Regions from separate parts of the Pseudomonas sp. S2_A02 genome, predicted to be linked through region 4. Evidence: predicted binding sites of a transcription regulator. Region 4 holds the regulator's gene; each other region holds the start of a gene.
What was found. Region 4 encodes sigma-54, which starts transcription at its own class of promoters, with help from an activator protein. Its sites were predicted from a motif close to ANTGGCATNNANNTTGCTNT; they were not measured.
Positions count from the first base shown of each region.

Region 1: AB4O41_RS21290 (pilin) is a predicted target of sigma-54. The motif match lies at 3,670-3,689, and genes of this name have one in related genera.
Region 2: AB4O41_RS07605 (CmpA/NrtA family ABC transporter substrate-binding protein) is a predicted target of sigma-54. The motif match lies at 2,725-2,744, and genes of this name have one in related genera.
Region 3: nirB (nitrite reductase large subunit NirB) is a predicted target of sigma-54. The motif match lies at 2,500-2,519, and genes of this name have one in related genera.

Region 1 is NZ_CP162776.1:4,641,738-4,649,518, forward strand. Features, by position in the region: gene AB4O41_RS21275 (prepilin peptidase) at 1-587, opposite strand, end outside; gene AB4O41_RS21280 (type II secretion system F family protein) at 589-1,806, opposite strand; gene pilB (type IV-A pilus assembly ATPase PilB) at 1,809-3,509, opposite strand; gene AB4O41_RS21290 (pilin) at 3,736-4,152, shown strand; gene AB4O41_RS21295 (BON domain-containing protein) at 4,472-4,828, shown strand; gene AB4O41_RS21300 (DUF2845 domain-containing protein) at 5,097-5,393, opposite strand; gene AB4O41_RS21305 (DUF748 domain-containing protein) at 5,393-7,781, opposite strand, start outside.
Region 2 is NZ_CP162776.1:1,682,124-1,689,904, forward strand. Features, by position in the region: gene rlmKL (bifunctional 23S rRNA (guanine(2069)-N(7))-methyltransferase RlmK/23S rRNA (guanine(2445)-N(2))-methyltransferase RlmL) at 1-571, opposite strand, end outside; gene rmf (ribosome modulation factor) at 1,100-1,315, shown strand; gene AB4O41_RS07600 (quinone-dependent dihydroorotate dehydrogenase) at 1,616-2,635, opposite strand; gene AB4O41_RS07605 (CmpA/NrtA family ABC transporter substrate-binding protein) at 2,865-4,076, shown strand; gene AB4O41_RS07610 (ANTAR domain-containing response regulator) at 4,092-4,667, shown strand; gene AB4O41_RS07615 (nitrate/nitrite transporter) at 5,028-6,239, shown strand; gene AB4O41_RS07620 (protein kinase domain-containing protein) at 6,247-7,781, shown strand, end outside.
Region 3 is NZ_CP162776.1:301,789-309,569, forward strand. Features, by position in the region: gene AB4O41_RS01185 (SgcJ/EcaC family oxidoreductase) at 90-608, shown strand; gene AB4O41_RS01190 (bifunctional 5,10-methylenetetrahydrofolate dehydrogenase/5,10-methenyltetrahydrofolate cyclohydrolase) at 830-1,798, opposite strand; gene nirB (nitrite reductase large subunit NirB) at 2,728-5,289, shown strand; gene nirD (nitrite reductase small subunit NirD) at 5,289-5,675, shown strand; gene AB4O41_RS01205 (CBS domain-containing protein) at 5,707-6,147, shown strand; partial or broken gene AB4O41_RS01210 (MCP four helix bundle domain-containing protein) at 6,316-7,071, shown strand; gene AB4O41_RS01215 (methyl-accepting chemotaxis protein) at 7,204-7,781, shown strand, end outside.
Region 4 is NZ_CP162776.1:2,694,961-2,702,741, forward strand. Features, by position in the region: gene AB4O41_RS12470 (KpsF/GutQ family sugar-phosphate isomerase) at 118-1,092, shown strand; gene AB4O41_RS12475 (KdsC family phosphatase) at 1,092-1,616, shown strand; gene lptC (LPS export ABC transporter periplasmic protein LptC) at 1,624-2,196, shown strand; gene lptA (lipopolysaccharide transport periplasmic protein LptA) at 2,183-2,731, shown strand; gene lptB (LPS export ABC transporter ATP-binding protein) at 2,731-3,456, shown strand; gene AB4O41_RS12495 (RNA polymerase factor sigma-54) at 3,641-5,134, shown strand; gene hpf (ribosome hibernation-promoting factor, HPF/YfiA family) at 5,214-5,522, shown strand; gene ptsN (PTS IIA-like nitrogen regulatory protein PtsN) at 5,535-5,999, shown strand; gene rapZ (RNase adapter RapZ) at 6,002-6,859, shown strand; gene AB4O41_RS12515 (HPr family phosphocarrier protein) at 6,875-7,147, shown strand; gene AB4O41_RS12520 (ZIP family metal transporter) at 7,251-7,781, opposite strand, start outside.

The DNA of each region.
Region 1 (7,781 bases), 1.9 Mb from region 4:
ACTGTCCACAGCGCCATGTAGCCGGCCACCGCGCCCCAGAGCGCGTCATGCAGTGATACGAAGAGCCCGAAACTATTGACGATCAACCCCAGCCATATCAACGGCAGCACCAGCACGTCCGGCAACAGCTGGTGTTCGGCGTCGATCAGGCTCATCGCCAAAAGGCCCCAGCTCAGGACCAGCACCATGCAGGCCTGCCAACCGAAACCGAAATGCCAGGCGACGAACGCCGACAGCGCGCCGCAGGCCAATTCGGTCAGCGGGTAACGTTTGCTGATCGGCGTCGCGCAGTTCGAGCATCGCCCACGTAAAAACAGGTAACTGAGCACGGGAATGTTTTCCCACGCTCGAATCCGATGGCCACAGTCTGGGCACTCGGAGTGGGGCAGTATCAGGTTGTAAGCCGGGCCGGGGGCTTCGGGTGGCAAGTCCAGTACGTCATGGGCCTGCAGGCGCCATTCACGCTCAAGCATTTTCGGCAGGCGCCAGACCACCACGTTGAGGAAACTGCCGATCAGCAAACCGATCACCAATGCCGTGATCGTGAAGGCCAGCGGGTTGAAATTCAGGAATTCGTTCAAGGACATATCAGATCGCTGAGCCAAGTTGGAAGATGGGCAGGTACATCGCAACGACCAGACCGCCAACGATAACTCCCAGCACCACCATGATGAAGGGTTCCATCAGACTGGTCAGGTTATCGACCATGTTGTCCACCTCAGCCTCGTAGAAACTCGCGACCTTGTCGAGCATGTCGTCCAGAGCGCCGGACTCTTCGCCAATGGCCGTCATCTGAATCGCCATGTTCGGAAAGATGCCGGAGGTGCGCATGGAGAAATTCAGCTGCATGCCGGTGGCAACGTCCTGCTTGATACGTAACACCGCTCGCTTGAACACGATATTGCCCGTCGCGCCCGCCACTGAATCCAGAGCTTCGACCAATGGCACCCCGGCGGCAAATGTGGTCGACAAGGTGCGGGCGTAACGGGCCACGGCGGACTTGTACATGAGCGCGCCAACCAACGGCAGTTTCAGCAGCCAGGTGTCCATTCGGTCCCGCAGACCCTGGGACTTTTTCAAGGCGTGACGTACGCCGAAGAATGCTCCAACCAGCACGCCGAGCACCATCCACCACCAGGCCTGCAGGAACTCCGACAAGCCGATGACCATCACGGTGAACGCCGGCAGTTCGGCGCCAAACCCGGAGAACACCGACTCGAACTGTGGCACAACCTTGACCAGCAGAATCCCGGTCACGATGATCGCGACGAACACCACGGCCAGCGGATAGGTCATGGCTTTCTTGATCTTGGCCTTGAGGCTTTCACTCTTTTCCTTGTAGGTCGCCACCCGTTCCAGCAGCGTATCCAGAGCGCCGGCCTGCTCGCCGGCATCCACCAGGTTGCAGTACAGCTCATCGAAATACTGGGGTTTTTTGCGCAGGGCTGCGGCGAAGCTATTACCGGCCGCGACTTCCTGTTTCACCTCGTCCACCAGCTTGCGCATGTTCGGGTTATCGAAGCCCTCGCCGATAATGTCGAACGATTGCAGCAACGGTACACCGGCTTTCATCATGGTCGCCATCTGCCGGGTAAACAGGGCAATGTCCAAGGGCTTGATGCGTTTGCCGGCACTGAAAATGGATGCGGTTTTTTTCCGCACCTTGCCCGGGTTGATGCCTTGCTTGCGTAACTGCGCCTTGATCAGCGCGGGATTTTGGCCGGTCAACTCGCCGGTCATTTTTGTGCCTTTTTTGTCTGTGCCTTCCCAGGCATATACGCTGATTTTCGCTGCTTTGACCGCCATGTTCAGTCCTTGGTGACCCGGTTGATTTCTTCAAGGCTGGTGATGCCTTGCATGGCCTTGAGCAGGCCCGAAGTACGCAGGTCGTTGAAGCCGTCCTTACGCATCTGGATGTCGATTTCCAGTGAATTGCCTTCGGCCATGATCAGCCGTTGCAGGTCCGGGGTGTTTTTTACCACTTCATAAATCCCTACTCGCCCTTTGTAACCGCTGTTGCATTGATCGCAACCGACCGGTTCATAGATCGTGAACGAGCCGATGCGTTCCTCGGGAAAACCTTCTTTGAGTAACGCCTCGCGGGGAATCTCGATGGGCTTTTTGCAATGACTGCACAGTTTGCGCGCCAGGCGCTGGGCGATGATCAGGCTGACCGAGGTCGCGATGTTGAACCCCTGAATCCCCATGTTGCGCAAGCGGGTCAGGGTTTGCGCGGCGCTGTTGGTGTGCAGGGTGGAAAGTACCATGTGCCCGGTCTGGGCAGCCTTGATGGCGATTTCGGCGGTTTCGAGATCGCGGATTTCACCGACCATGATCACGTCCGGGTCCTGACGCAGAAACGAGCGCAGCGCCTGGGCGAAATCCAGTCCTTGCCTCGGATTGACGTTGACCTGGTTGATGCCTTCCATGTTGATTTCTACCGGGTCTTCGGCAGTGGAGATGTTGATGTCGACGGTGTTGAGGATGTTCAGCCCGGTATAAAGCGACACGGTCTTGCCCGAGCCGGTGGGGCCGGTCACCAGGATCATTCCCTGTGGCTGCTTGAGGGCGGCCATGTACAGGTCTTTTTGCTCGGGTTCGTAGCCGAGGGCATCGATGCCCATTTGGGCGCTGGACGGGTCGAGGATCCGGATCACCACCTTCTCGCCCCACAGGGTCGGCAGGGTATTGACCCGGAAGTCGATGGATTTGCTTTTGGACAGATGCATCTTGATTCGCCCGTCCTGGGGTTTGCGCCGCTCGGAGATGTCGAGACTGGCCATAACCTTCAGTCGGGAAGCAATACGGTTGGCCAGTTGCGTCGGCGGCCTGGCGACCTCCCGCAGCATGCCGTCGGTGCGCATCCGCACGCGGTAGATTTTTTCATAGGGCTCGAAATGCAGGTCGGAAGAGCCGCTCTTGATCGCATCGAGTAGCATCTTGTGGACGAAGCGAACCACGGGCGCGTCATCGGTATCTTGCCCTCCAATGGGGTCCTGTTTCTGCTCATCGACCGACTCGATGTCCAGCCCGTCGAGGTCGACATCGGCCATGTCTTCCAGGCCGGTGGAGTGGTTGTCGAAGAATTTTTCGATGGCGTCGCTGAGCTTGTCTTCCTCCACCAGGATGGCTTCGGTGCTCAGCCCGGTGCTGAACTGGATGTCGTTGATGGCTTGATGATTGGTCGGGTCGGAAATCCCCACGAACAGCTTGTTACCACGCCGCCAGAGGGGCAGGGCATGGTGCTGACGGATCAGCTTCTCACTGACCAGCCCTCGGGGTTGGGTGTCCTTGTCCAGGCAATTGAGGTCCAGCAGGGCCATGCCGAAATGCTCCGAGGCCACCTCGGCGACCTGCCAGCTTTTCAGCAGCTTGTTTTGCACCAGATAGCTGACCAGCGAAATTCGATTGCGTTGGGCTTGCTGATACGCCTGTTGCGCACTTTGGTCAGTGATCAGCTCGGCCAGTACCAATTGCTTGGCCAGACCGCTAAGGGCAATGTCATTCATTGGGATACCAGACGCAGACAGTTAATGACTTATAGCCTAGTCAAGCAGTGGAACCAAACCAGCCGGGATGAGGTGACAAAAAGTGTCAGATAGTGCGGATCCTTGGAGCAGGAAAGGTCTTTGTCGCGATCTCGCGCCCAGCAGGCAGGGGCGAACCCGGTTTGGCATGACCTGTGCTGTGCCTTATTCAGATCATGAGATTTCGACTCATGCATGGAGCCTGTCTATGAAAAATCAAAAAGGTTTTACCTTGATCGAACTGTTGATCGTAGTGGCGATCATCGGAATTCTCGCGACGTTTGCGCTACCGCAGTATTCGAAGTATCAGGCGCGAGCGAAGGTCACCGCTGCTCTTGCAGAAATCTCGGCACTGAAGGTGCCTTTCGAAGACATTATGAATCAGGGCACAGATCCTACCCTCACATCGATCGGCGGTACGGCGACTACAGGTAACTGCACGATTACGGCATCGGGTACCTCCTCTAGCGGTGTGGGCAGTATTGGTTGCACGATTCTCAACGCACCGGGGCCGGTACTCGGCAAAACCGTTACGCTTTCGCGTACCCTCGCCGGTGGCTGGACATGTGGCACCACGGTTGCGCCGGAGTACAGTCCAAAAGGCTGCACCGCCACCGGCACCTGATTCACTTTGCCAGGCATACCCAGTGCCCCGCCTCTCACGAAGCGGGGCATTTTTTATGGGGCATTTTGGAGGGCGTCGGATAATCAGGAAAACTCCGACAATTCATGGCTTTAGGCCTGCGCTAAAAACCCGCAAGTTGCATGTAGATAATTTCGCAGTCATGCAATTTGCATGATTTCGAAAATTACCTTCCATGTTAAGTAGTTGATTTATAAGTTTTTATTTTTAATCGTGTCGTTGGCATAGCGTTCGCACTATCTCCTGTAACCCTGCTGACAAGACACGCAGCAGACTTTCCAGAAATACAGGAGTTACTCGTATGAAGAAGTTCGCTATCGCTGCCGCTACTGCTACCGCGTTGACTCTGACCATGGCCAACGCTGCAATGGCACAGACCACCCAAACAACCCAGTCCCCTATGGTGCTGGCTGCCGGTGAAGTCACTGAAGCGAAAGAGGATGTTTCCGATACCTGGATTACAACCAAAGTCAAAGCAGACCTGGTAACTGAAAAAGGCATCCCAGGCACCGACATTAAAGTCGAAACCAACAAAGGCGTTGTTTCCCTGTCTTCCATGACCGTTCTGACAGATGCTCAGAAAACAACCGCCGTGGCAATTGCCAAGAAAATCAAAGGCGTCAAAGCGGTGTCCGCTGACGGCCTGAAGTCCGAGTAAGGCAAGGCTTCTCGCCTGGACCGGGAGAAGGTGCGGTAGGCGGGCCGAGTCATACGTCTGCCGCAACTTGAGAGTTCATGCGAAAGGACACAAGGACGTGGCCATTACAGGCCCCGGCATTCGTGTCGGGGCCTGTTCTATTGGGAGCAACGCAAAAACAACTGTGGGAGCGAGCCTGCTCGCGATTGCTGACTAACATTCGACACGTACGTTGAATGAAAGACCGCTATCGCGAGCAGGCTCGCTCCCACATTGGTTTATGGTGGATTCAATTCCCACGCTTGCTGGTGATTCGAACCAACCGGTTGCCTTCAAAGCGCAGGTACTGGTACATCCCGCTGTTGGGGCCGTAGGTCCATTCCTCGACCTGAAACTCTTCCCGTCGATTGGCGCTGCGCTTGTAGCCCAACACGTCACGGGCAACGGGCTCTCCGCATTTGTGCAGCACTTCGCCGGACCTGTCCCCGACGCTGATCAATTGACTGCCGCAGCGCAGGGTATCGGCCGCTGCTGCCTGGCCGGCAGCCAGCGCCAGGCTCAGGCTCAGAAGCCAACGTGCGCCCATCACTCGGCATCCAGGTGCAAAGACGTGATAACCCGGCCATCGCTTTCTGCCTCACCGAGGCTGGCGTCGATGAAGTACACACGGTCATCGGCCAACTGAGCTTTATCCACCAGATAATCCTTGATGCTGCTGGCCCGCTCTTGCCCCAGTTGACGCAACAGCACCTCGCTGGAACTCCAGAACGCGATCACACCTTCACGCATTTTTTTACTGCGTTCTTCCTTGCCCAAGTCCTTCCATTCGGCGGGCGGCTGGATCTTGAGGCGTGTGCGGTAGATCCCTTCAAGCAGCGGGCCTTTCTCGTTGTCCGGTACGTCCAGCAACGAGGCCTGGGCCGGCACTTTGTCACCGCGACGCTGGAGCATTTTGTAGTAGTTGTACTGGTATTCCCGCTCCAGGCGTTGCTCGGCAATCAGCGGGCCATCGCTGCTCTTGGCGGCGGTGCCTTCGATTTCCAGGCGCAGGGCTGGACGCTCCTTGAGCGCTTGGGACAGTTTGACCAGCGCCGTTTCGGCGTCTTTGCTCAGGTCGCTGGAACCCGGTGCGAACGCCACCGTGCCCAAATCTTCCGAACCGCCGCCGCTGACCAGGCCGCCAATCATTTTGAATGGCGCTGCGGCCGCTTTCACGATCAGGTTGCGCAGGGTCTGCCAGATGATAGGCATGACACTGAACTGCGGGTTGTTCAGGTCGCCGCTCACTGGCAGTTCGATGGAAATCTTGCCGTCGACATCCTTGAGCAAGGCAATCGCCAGTTTCAGCGGCAGGCTCACGGCGTCTGGGCTGTCGACCTTTTCACCCAGTTGCAACTGCTCGACCACCACTTTGTTTTCGGCCAGGAGCTGGCCGTTGGTGATCTTGTAATGCAGGTCGAGATTGAGCCGGCCCTTGCGGATACGGTAACCGGCGAACTTGCCGGAGTAGGGCGTCAGCGTGGTCAGTTCCACCCGTTTGAAACTGGTGGCGATGTCCAGGCTGGCCATCGGGTCGAACGGATTGACCGAACCCTTGATGGTCACCGGCGCATAGCGGTCGACCTTGCCTTTGACGTCAACGCTGGCCGGTTTTGCCTGGCGGCTGTCGATGGTGCCGATCTTACCGTTGAGTTGTTGAATGGCGGTGGCGAAGTTCGGGGTCAGGCTGAAGTCGGCGAAGTTTGCCGAACCGTCATTGATGGCAATGCCGCCAATGTGGATGCCCAGCGGTTTTTCTTTTCCGGCTGCCGGTTTGGCCGCAGCGGTGGTTGTGGCGCCGGAGTCGGCCGGTTGCGGGATCAACAGGTCATCGACGTTGGTGGTGCGATCATCGTTGATCATGAAGCGTGCATAAGGCTGGAACAAGTTGACCTTGTCGATCGACAGGCTGTCACCATGTTGATAATTCAGGCCTTCGAGTACCAACTGTTGCCACTTGAGAAAGTCGCGGGTTTTCAGGGTGTCGAGGGTATGCAGTTGATCGACCTGGACGCGACCTGTGACGTTGAACGCCAGCGGTTCGGTGCTTTTCAGGTCGACCGCCAGATCACTGCCCAGCATGCCGCTGCGCAGTTCGAGACGAATGAATGGGTTGATGTAGGACTGGGCGACGCGCAGGTCGATGTCCTTGGTCTGTACGTTCAGTTTGGCGCTGATCGGGGCCAGATTGACCACGCCATCCGCGGTGATCTTGCCTTGCTTGCCCACTCCGGTGTCGAGCTTGAGCTTGAAAGGTGAGCCATTGAGGCTGTCGAAATTTTGCAGGTCCAGATTCAGCGGGCCCAGTTCCAGCGCCACCGCCGGTTGTGCCTTGCGGTCGGCCAGGTGCACTTGATAATCGCGCAGTTGCACGTCTTTTAGCAGCACCTGCCAAGGCTTGCTCGGCGTGGTCGGTTCAGGCTTCGGCGAATCGGCAGCCGCCGGTGTGCTGGTCGGCTCGGCATTGGCCTTGGTAGCCGCTTTGGACGGCTGACTGGCGAACAGTTTTTGCCAATCGAGTTGCCCGTCGGCTTCGAGGGCGGCCCAGGTTTCCAGTTTCTGACTGCGAATCTTGCCGACCACCACTTGCTGTTTGGCCAGGTCTACGGTGGTTTCGCTGATGTCCAGCCGCTCGAGCTTCGCCAGCGGTCGACCATCCGGAGTCTTGATGGCGAAAGGCGCGACGCTGACGGCAACGTTGCTCAGCAGCAGTTCGGTTTCCTTGGCCAGGTTGAGTTTGTAATCGGTGCTGAGGCTGACCACGCCATCTTCGAGTGCGAGTGGCACAGCATCGCGCACATAGGGCCAAAAGGATTTCATCTTGCCATCGGTGATTTTCAGCTTACCTTCCGAGGCGATCGGGATCAGGCTAAAGTTACCGGTCCAGTCGATCTGTCCACCTGCCGGGCCGACGGCCACCAGCGTCATGTCGGCA
Region 2 (7,781 bases), 1.0 Mb from region 4:
GCCAGCCGGAACGGATCAAAATCGCCGCCGCGAGGTTTTCCTTCAGCGGTGCCGCGCCTTGCTGCAAGCGATAACCGCGCTGGTGCAGGCTGTGACCAGACAGGTCGAGAGAAAGAATCGCTTCACCACGGTCCAGGCGCAGGTGAATGCGCAGGTCCGGGTTGAGTTTGTCGATCGACGGACGGTCGCCTTGCGGAGTACGCAGTTTGTCGACGATGGCGTCTTTGACTTTCAAGGCGCCGAAGTGGGTGTTGTCGATGCCCGAGCCGTGACCGCTGAATTCGACGGCCAGGGTGCCATCGTTGAGCATGTGGTCTTGCCACTCGATATCCAGCACACCGTGGTAGAGGTCTTCGGCGTCCTTCATCGGGAAACGCTTGAGCACCAGCAGCACGCGGTTCGCCAGACGCGACCACAGGCAAAGGCGATAGGCGGTTTCCATGGTGGCCATGCCGCGCACAGCCGAGGTGTGCTCACGTGCTTCCTCAAGGCCAAGCCCGACGGCTTCCTCGATGAGCAGGCCTTCAAGGCCTTTGGGGCAAGTGAGGAAGAGTTCGAAACGATCGGACATGGTAATTCCAGAGCCTTTAGCTAAGTGAACCGGCAACGCATTGCCGATCCGGTTTTCAATCAGGCGTTTTTCTAACAGAACGCCCGCGTGGCACGAAGGTGCGCCTTCCACCCTGACTGCTCGGGTTAAAAGAGCTTAGATGCCAGGACAGATATAAAAGTTGATGCAACAAAATGTCATAAGTCGACCCTTCGTCGAATAGTCCCCGAGTGCAACGGGTGTCATTCTCGTTAAAGGCTTACCCCATCCTCCAGCGCAGGGCCAATCATACCGGGCTTTGGCCAATAAACACGGGACAAATATCGTGTTACTTATGGCCATAGCATCTTTATGGTTACGTTCTTATGACAAAACGATCATTCCCTCGATGTGACGCATTGGTTAGAACTCAACTCAGGTTGACGTCGCAACGGCGTCAACACCTTGGCTCGCGACGCCGGCAGCGAGCCACCAACGGCAGAATTTTTCTGCCTGACCTCGATTGAGGTCGACGCGATACATACAGTCAACAAGTGAGGGAAACACCCTATGAGAAGACTTAAGCGTGATCCGTTGGAAAGAGCATTTTTGCGCGGATATCAATATGGCGTTGGTGGTAAATCCCGTGAGCTTTGCCCCTTTACTCTACCGTCGGTACGCCAAGCCTGGATCAATGGCTGGCGAGAAGGACGCGGCGACAACTGGGACGGTATGACCGGCACTGCGGGAATCCACAGACTCAACGAACTTCACGCCGTCGGCTAATACAGGGCACACACTCCGACACGACAATCTGATTACGCAACGACTTAACCACGCACGTCCCATCCGGACGGCGGGCTTCGGCCCAGGGGCTCCTTCGAGGAGCCCTTTTTTATGCCTGCAAAAATTGCGGTGGGCTTTTGTGGCGAGGGAGCTTGCTCCCGCTGGGCTGCGAAGCGGCCCCAAAAACCAATCAACTCGGTGTATCAGGTAAAACGCGATTGCAGGATTTACGACTGCTTTGCAGCCGAACGGGAGCAAGCTCCCTCGCCACAAAAGCCTTTACCCAAGGCTACCCAGGTTTCAGCGTAGGGCGGCGATGGCATCCACCGATTCACGAATCAGCGCCGGGCCTTTGTAGATGAAGCCAGAGTAAAGCTGCACCAAACTCGCACCCGCGGCGATTTTCTCAGCCGCGTGCTTGCCTTCGGTGATGCCGCCAACGGCAATAATCGGCAAGCGACCGGCCAGCTCCGCCGCCAGCACCTTCACAGTGTGAGTGCTCTTGTCGCGAACCGGTGCACCGGACAATCCGCCCGCCTCGTCACCATGTTCCATGCCTTCGACGCCAACGCGACTCAGGGTGGTGTTGGTGGCGATCACTGCGTCCATCCCGGTTTCAATCAACGCTTGGGCGACTTGAGCGGTTTCTTCGTCGGTCATGTCCGGCGCGATCTTGATCGCCAGCGGAACATGTTTGCCGTGACGCAGCGCCAGCTCCGCCCGGCGGGTGGCCAGGTCGGCGAGCAATTGCTTGAGCGAATCGCCGAATTGCAGGCTGCGCAGGCCCGGGGTGTTCGGCGAGCTGACGTTGACCGTCACATAGCTGGCGTGGGCATAGACCTTGTCCAGGCAGATCAGGTAGTCGTCGACCGCACGTTCAACCGGCGTATCGAAATTCTTGCCGATGTTGATGCCCAGCACGCCCTTGTACTTGGCTGCCGCCACGCGAGCGAGCAAGTGATCGACGCCGAGGTTGTTGAAGCCCATGCGATTGATGATCGCCTCGGCGTCCGGCAAGCGGAAAATCCGTGGTTTCGGGTTGCCCGGTTGCGGACGCGGCGTGATGGTGCCGATTTCGACAAAACCGAAACCCAATTGGGCAAACCCATCGATCGCTGCGCCGTTTTTGTCGAGACCGGCCGCCAAACCCACCGGGTTCGGGAACTCCAGGCCCATGACCGTTACCGGCAGTTTCGCCGGTGCCTTGCACAGCAAGCCGTTGAGGCCCAAACGCCCGCCCGCGCCGATCAGGTCCAGGGACAGATCGTGGGAGGTTTCCGGGGAAAGTTTGAACAGCAGCTGACGGGCCAGGGTGTACATGGGCAGGCTTGACTCGGTTGGCGATGAGAGGCGGCGATTATAGCCGCGCATCTGGGCTTCACGCGAGGCGCGCAACAAAATCAGCCAGCGATGGCATATGCCTTGCACCATCACAGGCATCAGCACTCATGCCAACGGCGGGATGAGTGGAAGGACAATGGCGTCGTCACCCGGCTTTGCTCACGCAAGAGCCTTGGGACGACGCTTTTTTTTGGAAGGTGCGAAATCGATGAATGAACCATCAGCCGGCCCACTGGCCTGGGTCAATGGCAGCGATGCCCCGGAAAAAACCGCAATCAACCTCGGCTTCATGGCCCTGAGCGACTGCGCCTCAGTGGTGGTCGCGGCCACTCAGGGCTTCGCCCAACCGTACGGCCTGACCCTGAACCTCAAGCGCCAATCGTCCTGGGCCAACCTGCGGGACAAACTGGTCAGCGGCGAACTCGACGCCGTCCATAGCCTGTACGGCCTGATTTACGCCGTGCACTTGGGCATCGGCGGCGTAGCCTCCACCGACATGGCCGTGCTCATGGGGCTGAACCAGAACGGCCAGAGCATCAACCTCTCCCACGGCTTGCAGGCCTTGGGCGTGACCAGTCCTGAAGCATTGGACCGGCACGTGCACCAAAGTCGCCCAAAACTGACCTTCGCTCAGACATTTCCTACGGGCACCCACGCCATGTGGCTGTATTACTGGCTCGCGAGCCAGGGCATTCATCCGTTACAGGATGTCGACAGCGTGGTGGTCCCGCCGCCGCAAATGGTGGCGCACCTGCAAGCCGGGCGCATCGACGGTTTCTGCGTCGGCGAGCCGTGGGCGGCCAGTGCGGTGCAGCAGAATCTCGGGTTTACGATGGCCACCAGCCAGACCCTCTGGCCCGATCACCCGGAAAAAGTCCTCGGCTGTACCCGCGCCTTCGTCGAGCAATACCCCAACACCGCACGGGCATTGGTGATGGCGATCCTCGAAGCCAGCCGATTCATCGAAGCCAGCCGCGAAAATCGCCGCAGCACCGCGCAACTGTTGAGTGCGCCTGAGTATCTGGATGCACCGCTCGATTGCATCGAACCACGCTTGCTCGGTGACTACGCCGATGGTTTGGGCAATTGCTGGCAAGACCCGCACGCCATGCGTTTCCACGGTGATGGCGGGGTCAATTTTCCGTATTTGTCCGACGGCATGTGGTTCATGACCCAGTTCCGGCGTTGGGGTTTACTGCGTGACGACCCGGATTACCTCGGTGTGGCCCGTCAGGTCCAGCAACTAGACTTATACCGTGAGGCCGCCACCGCTGTCGGTGTGTCCGCCCGGAGTCAGGAAATGCGCAGCAGTCAGTTGATCGACGGCAAAGTCTGGGACGGTTCGGACCCGGCCGGCTATGCCCGCAGCTTCACCCTGCACGCCATGAGCGACAGCGCTCCCCTTCTCGCCAGCCGCTGACAGGAGCCTACGAATATGTTGCGTATCCTGCTGATCAATGACACTGCGAAAAAAGTCGGGCGCCTGAAAGCAGCTCTGACCGAAGCCGGGTTCGAGGTCATCGACGAGTCCGGCCTGACCATTGACCTGCCCGCGCGCGTCGAAACGGTGCGTCCGGACGTGATCCTGATCGATACCGAGTCACCGAGCCGCGATGTGATGGAGCAAGTGGTGCTGGTGACCCGTGACCAACCACGGCCGATTGTGATGTTCACCGACGAGCACGATCCCGATGTGATGCGCCGCGCGATCAAGTCCGGCGTCAGTGCCTACATCGTCGAAGGCATTCACGCACAACGCTTGCAGCCGATTCTCGACGTGGCCATGGCGCGCTTTGAAAGCGACCAGGCCCTGCGCGCGCAACTGCACGCCCGCGACCAGCAACTGGCCGAGCGCAAGCGCATCGAACTGGCCAAGGGGCTGCTGATGAAGATGAAGGACTGCAACGAAGAAGAGGCCTACACCCTGATGCGCCGCCAGGCCATGAGCCGCCAGCAGAAGCTGATACAGGTGGCGGAGCAGATCATTGCCATGAGTGAGTTGCTTGGCTGAAGCCTTGCGGAGCCTGTGCAGACGCCTTCGCGGGCAAGCCTCGCTCCTACAGGTTTTGTGTCGTTTACAACATCTGAACTCACCACCAAACCTGTAGGAGCGAGGATTGCCCGCGAATGGCCACACCGCGATCTCACGTGTTGGCACAAATCTCGCTAAGTAAAACCCTACAAGGTAACCAACGGCGGTTGCCCCACCTACGACAAAGACGTCGCTCACCTCATTCGCCCCCTCGGCGGATCGGGTAGCGGCGTTTTTCCGTTTTGGCCCCAGAGACCGGGGCTGGTGGTGCGGCCGTTGTGGCGCCCCACCTGCAAGCTCATGACTCCTTCTTGATACGCCTGACAGCTGAGGTGCGCGATGAATTCAAGCTTCTGGAAATCCGGCCATACCCCGACACTGTTCGCAGCCTTCCTCTATTTCGATCTGAGCTTCATGGTCTGGTACCTGCTCGGCCCTCTGGCGGTGCAGATCGCTGCTGATCTGCACCTGACTACCCAACAGCGCGGGCTGGTGGTGGCCACGCCGATTCTGGCCGGGGCCGTATTGCGCTTTGCGATGGGCCTGCTGGCTGATCGCCTGTCGCCAAAAACCGCCGGGATAATCGGCCAGGTGATCGTCATCTGCGCCCTGTTCGTCGCCTGGAAAGTCGGCATCCACAGTTACGAGCAAGCGCTGTTGCTGGGCCTGTTCCTCGGCATGGCCGGTGCGTCCTTCGCCGTCGCCCTGCCGTTGGCCTCGCAATGGTATCCGCCGCAGCACCAGGGCAAAGCCATGGGCATCGCCGGTGCCGGTAACTCGGGCACCGTTCTCGCTGCCTTGATCGCCCCGGTATTGGCCGCTGCATTTGGCTGGAGCAACGTGTTCGGCTTCGCCCTGATCCCGCTGATCCTGACCCTGATCGTCTTCGCCTGGCTGGCCAAAAATGCACCCGAGCGCCCGAAAGCCAAATCCGTGTCTGACTATTTCAAGGCCTTGGGTGACCGCGACAGCTGGTGGTTCATGTTTTTCTACAGCGTGACCTTCGGTGGCTTCATCGGTCTGGCCAGCGCCCTGCCCGGCTACTTCAACGACCAATACGGTCTGAGCCCGGTGACCGCCGGCTACTACACTGCTGCATGTGTGTTCGGTGGCAGCCTGATGCGTCCGTTGGGCGGCGCGCTGGCGGATCGCTTCGGCGGGATTCGTACCCTGCTGGCGATGTACACCGTGGCGGCGATCTGCATTGCGACGGTAGGTTTCAATCTGCCGAGTTCCTACGCCGCGTTGGCGCTTTTCGTCTGCACCATGCTCGGTTTGGGTGCAGGCAACGGTGCCGTATTCCAGTTGGTCCCGCAGCGTTTTCGTCGGGAGATCGGTGTGATGACCGGGCTGATCGGCATGGCCGGCGGCATCGGTGGCTTCGCACTGGCGGCCGGCATGGGCGCGATCAAGCAAAGCACCGGCAGCTATCAACTGGCCTTGTGGTTGTTCGCAAGCCTCGGTGTACTTGCCTGGTTCGGTCTGCACGGTGTGAAACGTCGCTGGAGAACCACTTGGGGTTCGGCCGCCGTCACCGCTGCACGGGTGTGAGGACTGAATGAGCCTGCAACTGAGCTTCGCCGAACACAGCGCCATCGGCCCCCGCGAGGAGAACCAGGACGCTCTGCGCCTGGTCACTCCGGCCCCGGCGCTGGCGGCGAGCAAGGGTTACCTGTTCGCCATCGCCGACGGCGTCAGCCAATGCGCCGATGGCGGGCTCGCCGCCCGTTCGACCTTGCAGGCCCTGGCGCTGGATTACTACGCCACCCCGGAAACCTGGGGCGTCGCCCAGGCATTGGACCGTCTGCTACTGGCGCAAAATCGCTGGTTGCAGGCGAACGGTGGCGGGCAACCGCTGCTGACCACCGTCAGTGCCTTGGTGATGCGTGGCCGGCGTTTCACTCTGGCTCACGTCGGCGATTGCCGGGTTTATCGCTGGCACGCCGACACGCTGCAACGGGTGAGTGAGGATCACGTCTGGGACCAGCCGGGCATGCAACATGTGCTTAAGCGGGCCCTTGGACTGGATCAACACTTGGTGCTGGACTTTCTCGATGGCGAATTGCGCCTGAACGAGAGTTTCGTGCTGCTCAGCGACGGCATTTGGGCCGTGCTGGGTGACACCGCCATTGCGGGCATTTTGCGCGATCAGCCTGACCTGAACAGTGCCGCGCAGACCCTGGTCAGCGCGGCACACCTGGCCGGCAGCCAGGACAACGCCAGCGCCCTGCTGGTGCGGGTCGATGCCCTCGGTGAAACCAGCATTGGCGACGCACTGATTCATCTGCAGCAATGGCCACTCCCGCCGGCGCTGAGGCCGGGCCAGAGCTTCGAAGGCTGGCAGGTCGAAGGGATTCTCGGCCAGAGCCAGCAATCGCTGCTCTACCGGGTGCGCGACGCACAACAACAGCCCTGGCTGCTGAAAACCTTACCCGGCGCGCTCCGTGACGATCATCAGGCCGGGCAGGCATTGTTGTCGGAGGAATGGTTTCTCAAGCGTGTGGCCGGGCGGCATTTTCCTGAAGTCCATGCCGCCAGTCAGCGTCAGCATTTGTACTACGTGATGCGGGATTATTCCGGGTCGACCTTGGCTGAGCTGCATGAGCGTGTCGCAACGTTGCCATTGGCTCAATGGCTGGACCTGGCCGAACGCCTGCTGCGAGCCATCGGCATATTGCATCGACGGCAGATTCTGCATCGCGATATCAAACCGGAGAATCTGCTGCTAGGGGACGACGGTGAGCTGCGCCTGCTGGATTTCGGCCTCGCCTACTGCCCCGGGCTGTCCGAAGATCAAGCTTGCGCCCTGCCCGGAACGCCCAGCTATATCGCGCCGGAAGCCTTTCGAGGTGACGCTCCTACACCACAACAGGATTTGTATGCAGTCGGCGTGACCTTGTATTACCTGCTGACCGGACATTATCCCTACGGCGAAATCGAAGCGTTCCAGCGCCCTCGGTTTGGTGTGCCTGTCAGCGCCAGTCGCTACCGGCCCGATCTGCCGGAATGGATTGCGCAAAGTCTGGAGCGCGCAGTGGCGGCGGCTCCGGATCAGCGCTTTGAAACAGCGGAAGAATGGTTGTTGCTACTGGA
Region 3 (7,781 bases), 2.4 Mb from region 4:
ATGGCATAGGCAAATGACTCCGGTTGGCCGATGGCGGGTGGCGTTTCGAGCGGCACAGTGTCGCCATCGACCACCATTGGAATAGTGCAATGAAACTCAAGACCTCAACCATCGCCCTGTTGTTCGCCCTGACCGCCCCGTTGGCCCAAGCTCTGGAGGCAGTGCCTTACGTTTACAGCAGCGTGGCCGAACAGCCCGCTAACGTGAAGGATCGCGAAATCGCCGCACTGTTTGATCAATGGAATAGCGCGTTGAAGAGCGGCAATGTTCAAAGCGTGGTCGACCTGTACGCGCCGAACGCCGTGCTGCAGCCGACGGTTTCCAATAAGGTGCGCACCACCCCGGCGCAGATCAAGGACTACTTCGACCACTTCATGGCGCTCAAGCCGGTGGGCCAGATCAACTACCGTGAGATCCGCCCATTGGGCGCCAACGTGGCGATGGACAGCGGCGTCTACACCTTTTTCCTGACCGAGGCCGATGGCAAGACCCGTCAGGTGCAGGCGCGTTACACCTTCGTCTATGAACAAGTGGGCGGTCAGTGGAAGATTCTCAACCACCACTCTTCGGCGATGCCGCAATCGCAGGTGCTGCACGCCGGGAAGTAATCGCGTCTTCGACGTCCGATCGCAGAAAATGTGCAAGACACAGCCCAATGTCAGTCAAGCACAATCCCTGTGGGAGCGGGCTTGCCCGCGATAGCGGTGTATCAGTCAACATTGATATCGACTGACTCGCCCTCATCGCGGGCAAGCCCGCTCCCACAGGTTCCGCGCCTGACTGGCATTACCGACACGGCCCACCTTGAAGTGGGCCGTGTGCGTTGTGCTCAGTTCAACGCCAGGTCGTCCACAGGCTGCTGCCCGCGGGCCAGCGCGGTGCGTTGCAAGTGGCTGGCGATCAGGGTGTTTTTCAGCAGATAGGCAATGGTCATCGGCCCGACGCCACCGGGCACCGGGGTGATCGCACGGGCGACGGTGCGGGCGCTGGCGTAATTGACATCGCCCACCAGACGGTCGCCGGACTCGCTGGCGATGCGGTTGATGCCGACATCGATCACCACCGCGCCGGGCTTAAGCCAACTGGCGTCGATCAATTCTGGCCGGCCCACCGCCGCGACTACGATATCCGCCAACCGGCACAACGCCGGGGCATCGACGCTGCGTGAGTGCACCACGCTGACCGAGCAGTTGGCCTGCAACAGCAAGGTCGCCATCGGTTTGCCGACAATGTTCGAACGGCCGATAACCACGGCGTGCAAGCCGCTCAAGTCATCACCACAGGTCTCGCGCAACAGGCGCATGCAGCCGCTGGGTGTGCACGGGGTCAGAACCTCGAAGCCTTGCACCAGCCCGCCGACGTTTTCCCGATGAAAACCATCCACGTCCTTGATCGGGTCGATGGCATGAATCACTGCTTGTTCATCGATAGCATCCGGCAAGGGCAGTTGCACCAGGATGCCATTCACCGTCGGATCGGCATTGAGTTGTGCAATCAGTTCCAGGACCTGGGCCTGGCTGGCGGTTTCCGGCAGACGGTATTCAAGGGAGCGGATGCCAACTTCCTTGGCACGCAGCAATTTATTGCGTACATAAACGTGGCTGGCCGGGTCGTCACCGACCAACAGAACCGCCAGGGCGGGATAGATTTGCTGGCCGGCCAGGGTCAGAACCTCTTCCCGGACCTCGTCGAGAACCTGGGCAGAAATGGCTTTGCCGTCGATATCGCGGGCAAATGCGGAGGTGCTGCTGATCAAGAGAGTCACCGTTGTCTTGATTGAAAGGGATGAAGTGACCATCGAGGCGTCTTCGCGCGACGGTGATCCATCAGAGACATGCAGGCAAGGGCGCTCAGGCTACCAGTTGAGGGCAGGCCAATACCACCGCAACACCGCCGACCAAGAAAAAACCAGCCAGCAGGTCGATGCAACAAACACCGAGAAACCCGTGGCGAGGGAGCTTGCTCCCGCTGGGTCGCGCAGCGGCCCCAAAAAAGGGACCGCTGCACAGCCCAGCGCAAGTAACCCCTTCCACCACAGCAGACTGCACTACTCTTCCATTTGATCCAGCACCCGGTTCGCCGTGATCTCCGCGACGACCATCTGTTTAGCAATCCGACACGAACTTCCTACATGCAATCCATGTGGGAGCGGGCTTGCTCGCGAAGATGGCGGCCCAGTCAATATTAATGTCGCCTGACACACCGCTTTCGCGAGCAAGCCCGCTCCCACAGGTTCCGCGACTTGCCCAATAGCCCCCGTTGTAGCGAGCGGTGGTTGACCGCTGCATGCACTTTAATAAAGCGCGATGCCATAAAAATGTGCACTTGCACCGAGCGATGCACCGGGTTTTCGTCCGTGCGCGTGCCCGAAGCTGTACCGCGCACCGGTGTCTGAAACACCGTCCAATCCCTGCAAAACTCGCCTATTGAGCTGTCTGCAAGCTAACTCCCGGTTGTTCAATCGTCAGTTTTGCAGCGCAAATGAAGTATCGATCACCGACTGGCACAAAGGCTGCATTGATCCCCTCAGGTCCATCGAAAACAGATGGGCAGCCCACTCGATCAACGAAGATCGACCGGCCGAGCAGGTCGTGGGCAACATCGGTGGATCCGGCGAAGGCGCCAGGTCGAACACCGCGAAGAACAGGCAAAGACGCCTGAAACCGAGAGGTTTCAGGCGTTTTTTTGCTTTTTTTAACCGTGATTGGCTTTGGCTGGGTGCTTACTATGAATTCCAATGTTGCCGCATTGAACAAACTGCAAACGCTGATCGTGATCGGCAATGGCATGGTCGGCCATCATTGTGTCGAGCAGCTCATCGAGCGCGGCGCCCTCGACCACTATCGGCTGCATGTCTTCAGCGAAGAGCCGATGCGTGCCTACGACCGTGTGCATCTGTCCGAATACTTCGGCGGTCGCGATGCCGAGTCGCTGGCCCTGGGCGAAGCCTCTCTGTACCAGACGCCGGGCGTCACCCTCCATCTTGGCGTGCCGGTGTTGGAAATCGACCGAGCGCGACGCCAAGTGATTACCGCACAAGGGTGCGTCTCGTACGACAAACTGGTTCTGGCCACCGGTTCTTATCCTTTCGTTCCGCCTATTGAAGGTGCGGAAGGCGACTCGCGCCTGGTCTATCGCACCCTTGAAGACCTCGACGCGATTCGTGCCGCGGCGGCCAATGCCCGGCGCGGCGTGGTGGTCGGCGGTGGCCTGCTCGGTCTGGAAGCCGCCAATGCCCTGAAAAGCCTGGGTCTGGAAGCGCATGTGGTGGAATTTGCCCCACGCCTGATGCCGGTGCAGCTGGACGAGCAGGGTGGCCTGGCGCTGAAGGCACAAATCGAGCGGCTCGGCGTGGGGGTGCACCTGTCGCGTGGCACGCAGTCGATCAGTGCCGGCGAGCAGTACCGCTACCGGATGAACTTTGCCAATGACGAATTCCTCGAAGCCGACCTGATCGTATTCTCCGCCGGGATCCGCGCGCAAGATGCGCTGGCCCGCCAATGCGCGCTGGACATCGGTCCGCGTGGCGGCGTGGTGATTGACGATCAGTGCCTGACCAGCGATCCGAATATCTATGCCATCGGCGAGTGCGCAGCCTGGAATGGCAGCCTCTTCGGTCTGGTCGCTCCTGGTTATCAGATGGCCCGTGGCGTTGCGTCGCGGCTGTGTCATCAAGTCTCCGAGCCGTTCCAGGGCGCCGACATGTCGACCAAGCTCAAACTGCTTGGCGTCGATGTCGGTTCCATCGGCGATGCGCACGCCCAGACACCGGGTGCGCGCAGTTATCAGTTCATCGATGAAGCCACGGCCAGCTATCGTCGCCTGGTGGTGGATGCTGACAGCAAACGCGTGCTCGGCGCGGTATTGGTCGGCGACAACAGCTATTACGACACCCTGCTGCAATACATGCAGAACGGCATTGCCTTGCCGTCGGAACCGGCCAGCCTGATTCTGCCTTCGTCCACCGGCGCGCCAACCCTGGGCCCTGGCGCGCTGCCTGAGGCGGCGACGGTGTGCTCGTGCCATAACGTCACCAAGGGCTCGATCTGCTCGGCCATCGACGGCGGCTGCACCGATCTCGGCCTGCTCAAATCGCAGACCAAGGCCTGCACCGGTTGCGGCGGTTGCGCGGGGCTGCTCAAGCAAGTGTTCGAGCATGAACTGATTGCTCGCGGCGTCAGTGTCGACAAGAGTCTGTGCGAACACTTCGCCTACACCCGTCAGGAGCTTTACGCACTGGTGCGGGTAGAAGGGGTGATCACCTTCGAAGAACTGCTGGCCAAGCACGGCCGCGGCCACACCGGTTGCGACGTGTGCAAACCGGCGGTGGGCTCGATCCTCGCCTCGTGCTGGAACCAGCCGATCATGGACGCCTCGCTGGTGCCGTTGCAGGACACCAACGACACGTTCATGGCCAACATGCAGAAAAACGGCACCTATTCGGTGGTGCCACGCATTGCCGGGGGCGAGATCACCGCCGACAAGCTGATCGCGATTGGCGTGGTGGCGAAGAAATACGACCTCTACACCAAAATCACCGGCGGCCAGCGGATCGACTTGTTCGGCGCGCAGTTGCATCAGTTGCCGGACATCTGGTCCGAGCTGATTGAGGCCGGTTTCGAAACCGGGCACGCCTATGGCAAATCGACCCGCACGGTAAAGTCTTGCGTCGGCAGCACCTGGTGCCGTTACGGCGTGCAGGACAGCGTGAAAATGGCCCTGACCCTCGAGGATCGCTACAAAGGCCTGCGCTCGCCGCACAAGCTCAAGTTCGCGGTTTCCGGCTGCACCCGTGAATGTGCCGAGGCGCAAAGCAAGGACGTGGGTGTGATCGCCACCGAGAACGGCTGGAACCTCTACGTGGCCGGTAATGGCGGTATGCGTCCGCGTCATGCCGAGCTGTTCGCCACCGACCTCGACGATGAAACCCTGATCCGTTACATCGACCGGTTCCTGATGTTCTACATCCGCACCGCCGACAAATTGCAGCGCACGTCGGTTTGGCGCGAAAGCCTGGAGGGTGGTCTGGATTACCTCAAGGACGTGGTCATCAACGACAGCCTGGGCCTTGGCGCGGAACTCGAGTCGCAGATGCAACTGGTGGTCAACCGCTACGAATGCGAATGGGCCAACGCTCTCAAGGATCCGGAAAAACTCAAGCGCTTCCGCACCTTCGTCAACGATCAACGCCCGGACCCGGACATCCACTTTGTTCAGGAACGCGGTCAACGCCGGCCGATCATGGCCGCCGAACTCAATCTTATCCCTGTCACCGAGGAGAATGCCTGATGAGTCAGTCCAATACCCAGCGTGTCAACGCCTTTGCCACGGCCGCCAATGCTCAGGCCTGGCAGGCGGTGTGCAGCCAACAGGATCTGGTCAGCAACTCCGGCGTTGTCGTCTGGCTCGACGGCGCGCAGGTGGCGCTGTTCTACCTGCCACAGGCCGAAGGTCGCACCCTCTACGCCATCGACAACCATGATCCACAATCCGGCGCGAACGTCATCGGCCGCGGACTGATCGGCAGCCTCATGGGTGATCTGGTGGTGGCGTCGCCGATCTACAAACAGCATTTCCGTCTTGAGGACGGCAGTTGCCTGGAGTACCCGGAACAGCGCCTGCGCGTATGGCCGGTGCGCCTGAACGGCGGCGTCGTGGAAGTCGCGGCGGCTTGATTGCTGCCCTGAACCGTATCGGAGAACGTTAATGAAGACAGCCGCACAGTTGCTCAAACTGAAAATCGTGCAAAACCAGCAGGTGCATAGCATTGCGCCGGATCAGATGGTCCTCGACGCTCTGAAAATGATGGCCGAGAAGAACGTCGGCGCGTTGCCCGTCATCGAAGACGGGCAGGTGGTCGGTGTCATCAGCGAGCGCGACTATGCGCGCAAGGTGGTTCTACAGGGCCGTTCTTCGGTCGGTACGCCGGTGCGCGAGATCATGAGCGCGCCGGTGGTGACCGCCGACAGTCAGCAGAGCATCGAACGCTGCATGGCGGTCATGACCGACAGTCATTTGCGCCATCTGCCCGTGCTGGAGAGCGGCGAACTGATCGGGCTGCTGTCGATCGGCGACCTGGTCAAGGAAGCCATCGTCGAGCAGGCCGATTTGATTCGGCAACTGGAGCATTACATTCGCGGGCACTGAGAACGCTGCGTCGCCGAATCACAAGATCAAAACGCGATAAAGGCATACCGTAGGTCGCTTAACCCGGCTCGGGTGGAAATAGGCCTAAGTAACCGGTTGGAACAGTCGATAACCCCAAGAACAAAGCAAGTCAGCCGACCATGCAGATGCCGCCAGGGGAATCATCAAATGTCCATAAAATTGCGTTTGTTTTTGTTGATCGGCACCAGTTTGCTCACCGCCCTGATCGTGAGCCTGGTCAGCTATCTGGGCAATACCCGGATGGCTGAAGCGGTGAGTGACAACGAGGTCAGCATGACCGCGCTGCGCAACCACCTCGAAGCCGACATGATGCACGATGCGCTACGTGCCGATGTGCTCTCGGCAATGCTGGTCGGGCTGGGTAAAAGCGACAGTAGCAAAGCAGAAGTGCGCAGCTCCCTCGATGAGCATGCGGGGCATTTTCGGGAGATGCTCGGTGACAACCTCAAGCTGCCGGTCAATACCACCCTCAAGGCCGCACTGAACAAGATCAAACCCAGCCTGGATTCATACATCGGTGCCGCCGAACGCATTGTCGCGCTGGCGCTGGAAAATCCGGATACCGCACAGCAGCAACTCGGCACGTTCAATACCGCGTTCAGCCAACTGGAAGACCAGATGGGCGCTCTCAGCGAGCTGATCGAATCCAACACCCAACAGACCAGTGCAGGCACTCAGCAAGCGATCAGCAGTGCCAATTTCACTCTTGGCACGGTCCTCATCGCCAGTTTGTTACTGCTGCTCGCCCAAGGGCGCTGGGTCATCCTCAGCATCATGGGGCCATTGCAGATCGCCAGTCGCATTGCCGAGAGCATCGCCCATGGCAACCTGAGCGAGCCTATCGTCGAGCCCACCCGCAAGGACGAAGCCAGCACCTTGATTCGCAGCCTGGCGACCATGCAGCGCGACCTGCGCGGCATGATCGAAGTGGTTCGCAGCAACGCCCATGGCGTGAGCGGCATGAGCCAGCAATTGAGCAGCGGCTGCCATCAGGTCGCCGGCAGCAGTCAGCAGCAAAGCGTCGCCGCCAGCACCATGGCCGCGGCGGCCAGCGAGATGACCGCGAGCATTGAGGAAATCACCCGGCATGCCGAGCGTGCGTTAAACATGGCCAACCAGGCCGAGGAGTTGGCCAAGGATGGCGGTCGGGTGATCCATCAAGTGGTCAACGACATGGACGGTATTGCGCGTTCGGCGCAGCAATCGGCCCAGGTGATTCGCACCCTGGACAAGGAGTCCGAGGGGATTTTCAGCATCATTCAGGTGATCAAGGGCATTGCCGATCAAACCAACTTGCTGGCGCTAAACGCCGCCATCGAAGCCGCCCGCGCCGGTGAACAGGGTCGAGGCTTTGCCGTGGTGGCGGATGAGGTACGCAGCCTGGCGGGCCGCACCAGCGCCTCCACCCAGGAAATCGCCGCCATGGTCGCGCGCATCCAGCAAAGCACCCGCGAGGCAGTCACCAGCATGGAGGCGGGCGTCGCGCAGGTCGACAAAGGCATGGCGGTGACCGCCAACGTCGAGCGCGCCATCCGCGAAATCCTCCAGGCCACGCTCAGCACCACTGAACTGGTCAATGACATCAGCCGCACGATCGGTGAACAGAGCCTGGC
Region 4 (7,781 bases):
TCATCTATTTAGAGAGATTCGGTAACAAGTAATGACAAACCGCGACGAACTTGCGTGAGGGTTTTGATCATTACCGTTATAATCGCCGCCTTTTCATCAGGCTATACGATTTCTGACATGAGCCAATCCAGCGACCTGATTCAATCTGCACAACGCACCATCCGCCTCGAACTGGAAGCCGTACAAGGCTTGTTGCCCCATATCGACGCAGATTTCGTACGCGCTTGCGAGATGATTCTGGCCAGCAAAGGCCGCGTGGTCGTGGTCGGCATGGGCAAATCGGGGCACGTCGGCAACAAGATTGCCGCCACCCTGGCCAGCACCGGCACCACGGCGTTCTTCGTGCATCCGGCCGAGGCCAGCCATGGCGACATGGGCATGATCACTCGCGACGACATCATCCTGGCGCTGTCGAACTCCGGCTCCACCAATGAAATCGTCACCCTGCTGCCACTGATCAAGCGTCTGGGCATTAAATTGATCAGCATCACCGGCAATCCCGATTCAGCGCTGGCCAAGGCTGCCGAGGTCAATCTCAACGTTCACGTCGAGCACGAAGCCTGCCCGCTGAACCTGGCGCCGACCTCGTCGACCACCGCCGCCCTGGTCATGGGCGACGCCCTGGCGGTGGCACTGCTGGAAGCCCGTGGTTTTACCGCTGAAGACTTCGCCTTTTCCCATCCCGGCGGTGCGCTGGGCCGCCGCCTGCTGCTGAAAGTGGAAAACGTCATGCACGCCGGGCAAGAGCTGCCGCAGGTTCAGCGCGGTACCCTGCTCAAGGACGCGCTGATGGAAATGACCCGCAAGGGCCTGGGCATGACCGTGATACTGGAAGCGGACGGTAAACTTGCCGGGATCTTCACCGACGGCGACCTGCGCCGCACTCTGGACCGCACCATTGATATCCACAGCACGACCATTGATGAAGTGATGACCGCCCACGGCAAGACCGCTCGTGCCGAGATGCTCGCCGCCGAGGCGCTGAAAATCATGGAAGACCACAAGATCAACGCGCTGGTAGTGGTCGACAGCGAAGACCGTCCGGTCGGCGCCTTGAACATGCACGATTTGCTGCGTGCGGGAGTAATGTAATGAGCACGGACCTGCTGCAACGCGGCAAACAGATCAAACTGGCGGTGTTCGACGTTGATGGCGTGCTGACCGACGGGCGCCTGTACTTCCTCGAGGACGGTAGCGAATTCAAGACGTTCAACACCCTCGACGGCCAGGGCATCAAGATGCTGATGGCCGCCGGCGTGCAGACCGCTATCATCAGCGGCCGCAAGACCCCGGTGGTTGAACGGCGCGCGAAGAACCTCGGTATTCCACACCTTTATCAGGGGCGCGAAGACAAACTGGTGGTGCTCGACGAACTTCTTGCCCAGCTCAATCTGAGCTATGAACAAGTGGCCTACCTTGGCGACGACCTGCCGGACCTGCCAGTGATTCGCCGCGTAGGCCTGGGCATGGCGGTGGCCAGCGCTGCCAGTTTCGTGCGCGAACATGCCCACGGCATCACCCAGGCTCGCGGTGGCGAGGGTGCTGCTCGCGAATTCTGTGAATTGATCCTGCGCGCCCAGGGCCGCCTCGATGCGGCCAACGCCGCGTACCTGTGAGCCCATCATGCTGAGCAAAAAAATTCGCAACATCCTGGTGTTCGGTTGCATCGCAGCGATTTTTGCGGCGGTCGGCTACTGGAACATCAGCCCGGAACGCTTCCTCGACAAGCCGGTGGCGAAGATCGATGAAAGCGCGATCGACTATTACGCCGTCAACGCCCACAGCGTGCAGTACCTGCCCGACGGAAAACTGCAATACGAGATGACGTCGGACAAGGTCGAACACCTGAAAGCGACAGAAGTGACATTGCTGACCAATCCTGACCTGAACATGTTCCGCGGCACCGAGTTCCCGTGGCATGTCCAGAGCGAGAAGGGTGAAGTCAATCCGGACGGCACTCAGGTCGAGCTGATTGATTCGGTACGTATCACCCGTTTCGACGAAAAAAACCGCAAAACCCTGATTACCACCACCCGTATGACAGTGTTCCCGCAGCAGCAATATGCGCAGACCGATCAACCCGTTAGAATCGACGGCGCTGGCGGTGTATCGACAGGCAACGGAATGAAAGCGTACTTGAAAGAAAGCAGGATACACCTGCTATCGAACGTAAGAGGACAGTATGAGGCTCGTTAAAACTCTCCCTATTTTGCTCAGTCTGGGCGCAGCACTGGGAAGCGTGAGCGCCTGGGCTCTGCCGAACGATCAAGAGCAGCCTATCCGCATTCAGGCCGACGATGCCCAACTGGACGACAAGAATGGCGTTGCCACCTATAAAGGCGATGTGATCATCACTCAGGGCTCGATGATCGTTAAGGGCAACACCGTAACCATCACTCGCACCCCGACCGGCGACATCGACGTGGTGACTTCGGTGGGCAACCTCGCCTATTTCGAACAACTGCAAACGGCGGGCGATACCAAGCCGGTTCAGGGCTACGGCGTAACTATCCAGTATCACGCCTCGCAAAACCGCGTCGTGCTGATCGATCGCGCCAAAGTCATCGACAAGGACAACAACGTCACCCAAGGCGAGAAAATCGTCTACGACACGGTCAAAAAGCTTGCGAGCGCCGGTCGCGCCACGGGTAACAAGGTCACTGAGGCACGTCCTCGCATTGACATGGTGATCCAGCCGAAGAAGAAAACCGACGAGCAAAAGGCCCAGTAATGGCAACTCTGAAAGCTCAGCATCTGGCCAAGAGCTACAAGAGCCGTCAGGTCGTGCGCGACGTCAGCCTGTCCATCGACAGCGGTCAGATCGTCGGCCTGCTTGGTCCTAACGGTGCCGGCAAAACCACTTGTTTCTACATGATTGTCGGCTTGGTGCAAGCCGATCAGGGCCGCGTCCTGATCGATGACCTGGACGTCAGCCACCAGCCAATGCACGGTCGTGCGAAGGCGGGCATCGGCTATCTTCCGCAAGAAGCATCGATCTTCCGCAAACTATCGGTGGCCGACAACATCATGGCCATCCTCGAGACCCGCAAGGAACTCGACAAGGCCGGTCGTCGCCAGGAGCTGGAAAGCCTGCTGCAGGAATTTCACATCCACCACATCCGCGACAACCTCGGCATGAGCCTGTCCGGTGGTGAACGCCGCCGCGTGGAAATCGCCCGGGCACTGGCCACCAATCCGAAATTCATCCTCCTCGACGAACCTTTCGCCGGCGTGGACCCGATTTCGGTGGGCGACATCAAGCAGATCATCCATCACCTCAAAGCCAAAGGCATTGGCGTACTGATTACGGACCACAACGTCCGCGAAACCCTGGATATCTGCGAAACCGCCTACATCGTCAACGACGGCCAACTGATCGCTGAAGGTGACTCCGCCACCATCCTGGCCAATGAATTGGTCAAGGAAGTGTATCTGGGCCATGAGTTCCGCCTGTAAGCACTGAGGTGCCCCGGTCGCCGAGAGAGCGCTCGCTTCAATAAAAAATCAATAACTTTTTATTGTTACAGCGCTCTAGGCAAACACTTCAGTTTCGGGCATATAATTTGCTTATGTTTGGCGCTTCGGCGCTCTGTAGTGGATGGCGCATGTGCGCCGGCGAATAAGGTGTTAAGCCCCTGCCATGAAACCATCGCTAGTCTTGAGAATGGGCCAGCAGCTGACGATGACACCGCAGCTGCAACAGGCCATCCGCCTGCTCCAATTGTCGACCCTGGACCTGCAACAGGAAATCCAGGAGGCCCTGGAGTCCAATCCAATGCTCGAACGCCAGGAAGAAGGCGACGACTTCGACAACGCCGACCCCTTGGCCGATAGCACCGAACAGAAACCCAACGCCGATATTCAGGAACCCTCCTACCAGGAAACCGCCCCAACGGTGGATAACCTTGAGGAAGGCGACTGGAACGAGCGCATCCCCAACGAATTGCCCGTCGACACGGTCTGGGAAGACGTCTACCAGACCAGCGCCAGCAGCCTGCCGAGCAACGATGACGACGAGTGGGATTTCACCACCCGCACATCGGTTGGTGAAAGCCTGCAAAGCCATTTGCTCTGGCAACTGAACCTGGCACCGATGTCCGACACCGATCGCCTGATCGCCGTGACCCTGATCGACTGCATCAACAATCAGGGGTACCTGGACGAAACCCTCGAGGAAATCCTCGAAGCCTTCGACCCGGAACTGGACATCGAACTGGACGAAATCGAAGCCGTCCTGCACCGCATCCAGCAATTCGAACCCGCTGGCATTGGCGCTCGCAACCTCGGTGAATGCCTGCTGCTGCAACTGCGTCAGCTGCCCGCCAAGACCCCTTGGCTGACCGAGGCCAAGCGTCTGGTCACCGATTACATCGACCTGCTCGGCAGCCGCGACTACAGCCAGCTGATGCGCCGCATGAAGCTCAAGGAAGATGAACTGCGTCAGGTCATCGAACTGGTCCAGAGCCTCAACCCGCGCCCGGGCTCACAGATCGAATCCACCGAAGCCGAATACGTCGTTCCCGACGTGATCGTGCGCAAGGACAACGAGCGCTGGCTGGTGGAGCTGAATCAGGAATCGGTGCCACGCCTGCGGGTCAACGCCCAATACGCCGGTTTCGTGCGTCGCGCCGATACCAGCGCTGATAACACCTTCATGCGTAATCAGTTACAGGAAGCTCGCTGGTTCATCAAGAGCCTGCAAAGCCGCAATGAAACCCTGATGAAAGTCGCCACCCAGATCGTCGAGCATCAACGCGGCTTTCTTGAATACGGTGACGAAGCCATGAAGCCGTTGGTGCTGCACGACATCGCCGAAGCGGTAGGCATGCACGAATCAACGATTTCACGGGTGACCACGCAAAAATTCATGCATACCCCACGGGGCATCTATGAACTGAAATACTTTTTTTCCAGCCACGTCAGTACCTCCGAGGGCGGTGAATGCTCGTCCACGGCGATCCGCGCGATCATCAAAAAACTGGTTGCCGCGGAAAATCAGAAAAAGCCGTTGAGTGACAGCAAGATCGCTGGTTTACTGGAGGCACAAGGCATTCAGGTAGCCCGTCGCACCGTCGCCAAGTACCGCGAATCCCTGGGGATCGCGCCTTCCAGCGAACGGAAGCGGTTGATGTAACCGCCGGGCTCGCCACAGCGTTCCAGTGGCAGGCATTTCTGCCTGCCGCTTTATGCACTGGCAACGAAGGAGAAGCTGTATGCAAGTCAACATCAGTGGACACCAACTGGAAGTGACCGAACCCCTGCGCACCTACATCGGCGAAAAACTCGACCGATTAGAGAGGCATTTCGACAAGATCACCAATGTGCAAGTCACGATGAACGTCGAAAAACTGCTGCAGAAGATCGAAGCCACGCTGCATATTCCCGGCGGAGAAGTGGTCGCCAATGCCGAGCATACGGACATGTATGCCGCCATCGACCTGCTGACCGACAAGCTGGATCGCCAACTTAAAAAGCATAAGGAAAAGACCCAGAGCCTCCTCCAGGGCGCGACCGGTCGTTAACACTCCCAATCCATGATCCGACTAGAAACCATCCTGACCCCCGGCCGTTCCCAAGTGAACGCGCCGGGTGGCAGTAAAAAGAAAGCCCTCGAGCAAATTGCCAACCTTATCCACCGCGAAGTACCGGATCTGGAAATGCAGGACGTCTTCGAGGCCCTGATTGCCCGTGAGAAGCTCGGTTCTACCGGTTTCGGCAACGGCATCGCCATTCCCCACTGCCGGCTTAAAGGCTGCACCTCGCCAATCAGTGCGCTGTTGCACCTGGAAGCCCCTATCGATTTCGACGCCATTGACGGCGCCCCGGTTGACCTTCTGTTTGTGCTGCTGGTCCCGGAAGCCGCCACCGATGCACACCTGGAACTGCTGCGCCAGATCGCCAGCATGCTGGATCGCAAGGAAGTGCGTGAAAAACTGCGCAGCGCCCCGAGCAACGAAGCCTTGTTTCAGGTTGTCCTGGACGAGCAGAACGGTCACTAATCATGCGCCTGATCATCGTCAGTGGCCGCTCCGGCTCAGGTAAAAGTACCGCCCTCGATGTGCTCGAGGACAACGGCTACTACTGCATCGACAACCTGCCTGCCGGCCTGCTGCCGGAACTGGCCGAACGCGCGCTGATTCACACCGAACTGGCACAACCATTGGTGGCCGTGTCCATCGATGCGCGCAATTTGCCAAGTCACCTGACACGGTTTCCCGAACTTCTGGAAGAAGTCCGCAGCCGGCATATCCAGTGCGATGTGCTGTACCTGGACGCCGACGAAGAGACCTTGCTCAAACGATTTTCCGAAACTCGCCGTCGCCACCCGCTGAGCAGCGCCAATCGCTCATTGGCGGAGGCGATACAGGACGAAACCAATCTGCTGGGGCCTATTGCCGATCTGGCCGACCTCAAGGTCAATACCACCAATCTGAACCTGTACCAGCTACGCGATACCATCAAGCTGCGCCTGCTGAATCAGCCAGAACCGGGCACTGCGTTCCTGGTGGAGTCTTTCGGCTTCAAGCGAGGCATGCCGGTGGACGCCGACCTGGTGTTCGACGTGCGTTGCCTGCCCAACCCTTACTGGAAGCCGGAGCTACGGGCACAGTCCGGGCTCGATCAACCGGTGGCTGAGTACCTGGCGGCACAACCGGACGTCGAAGAGATGTTCCAGGACATTTCCTCATACTTGCTCAAGTGGCTGCCCCGCTTTGCCGCCAGCAACCGCGCCTATGTCACCATTGCCATTGGCTGCACCGGCGGGCATCACCGCTCTGTCTACCTGACCGAACGTCTGGGTCAGGTCCTGCAAAAAACCCTGAAGAACGTCCAGGTCCGCCACCGCGACCTCAGCTAAAGGATTCACATCGCGATGCCTGCTCTGGAAATCGAAATCATCAACAAGCTGGGCCTGCATGCCCGCGCGTCTGCAAAATTCGTTGGGGTGGCGGGTCAGTATCCCTGCCAGATCAGGGCCGGTCGCACTCCGGAATCGATGGTCGACGGCAAAAGCATCATGGCCATGATGATGCTGGCCGCTGGCAAGGGCACCACAATCCACTTGAGCACTGAAGGCGAGCAGGAACAGGAAGCGCTGGATGCACTGGTGGCGTTGATCAACAACTTCTTCGACGAAGGCGAATAAAAGTCAAAAGATCGCAGCCTCGTTTCACTCGACAGCTCCTACAAGGATCGGCATACAGTAGGAGCTGTCGAGTGAAACGAGGCTGCGATCTTTTGATCTTTTTTCAGGCCAACGCGGTATCCATCACCATCATCAAACAAAATCCAATCAGCAGCCCAAGGCTGGCCAGTTTATCGTGACCATGGCGGCGCGATTCGGGGATGACTTCGTGAGTCACCACCAGCAACATCGCACCGGCCGCCAGTGCCAGACCCAAAGGCAACAGCAGTTCGGCCAGGCTCACCAACCAAGCGCACAACAATGCGAAGACCGGCTCGACCAAACCTGACGCAGCGCCGATCAGGAACGCCTTGACCCGCGACATCCCTGCTCCGGCCAACACCAACGCAATCACCAGCCCTTCCGGCACATCCTGCAAGGCGATGCCCATGGCCAGGCTGTCGGCGTCAGGCATGCCACCGCCGGCCGAGACGCCGACCGCCATGCCTTCGGGGATGTTGTGGGCGATGATGGCAAACACAAACAACCAGATCCGCGGTGGAATCACCGATCGCTCCAGTGTCCCCACGAGCATTTCAGGCGTAGCGCCGGACACCTTGCGATCCACCAGAAACAACCCGAATGCACCCAGCAT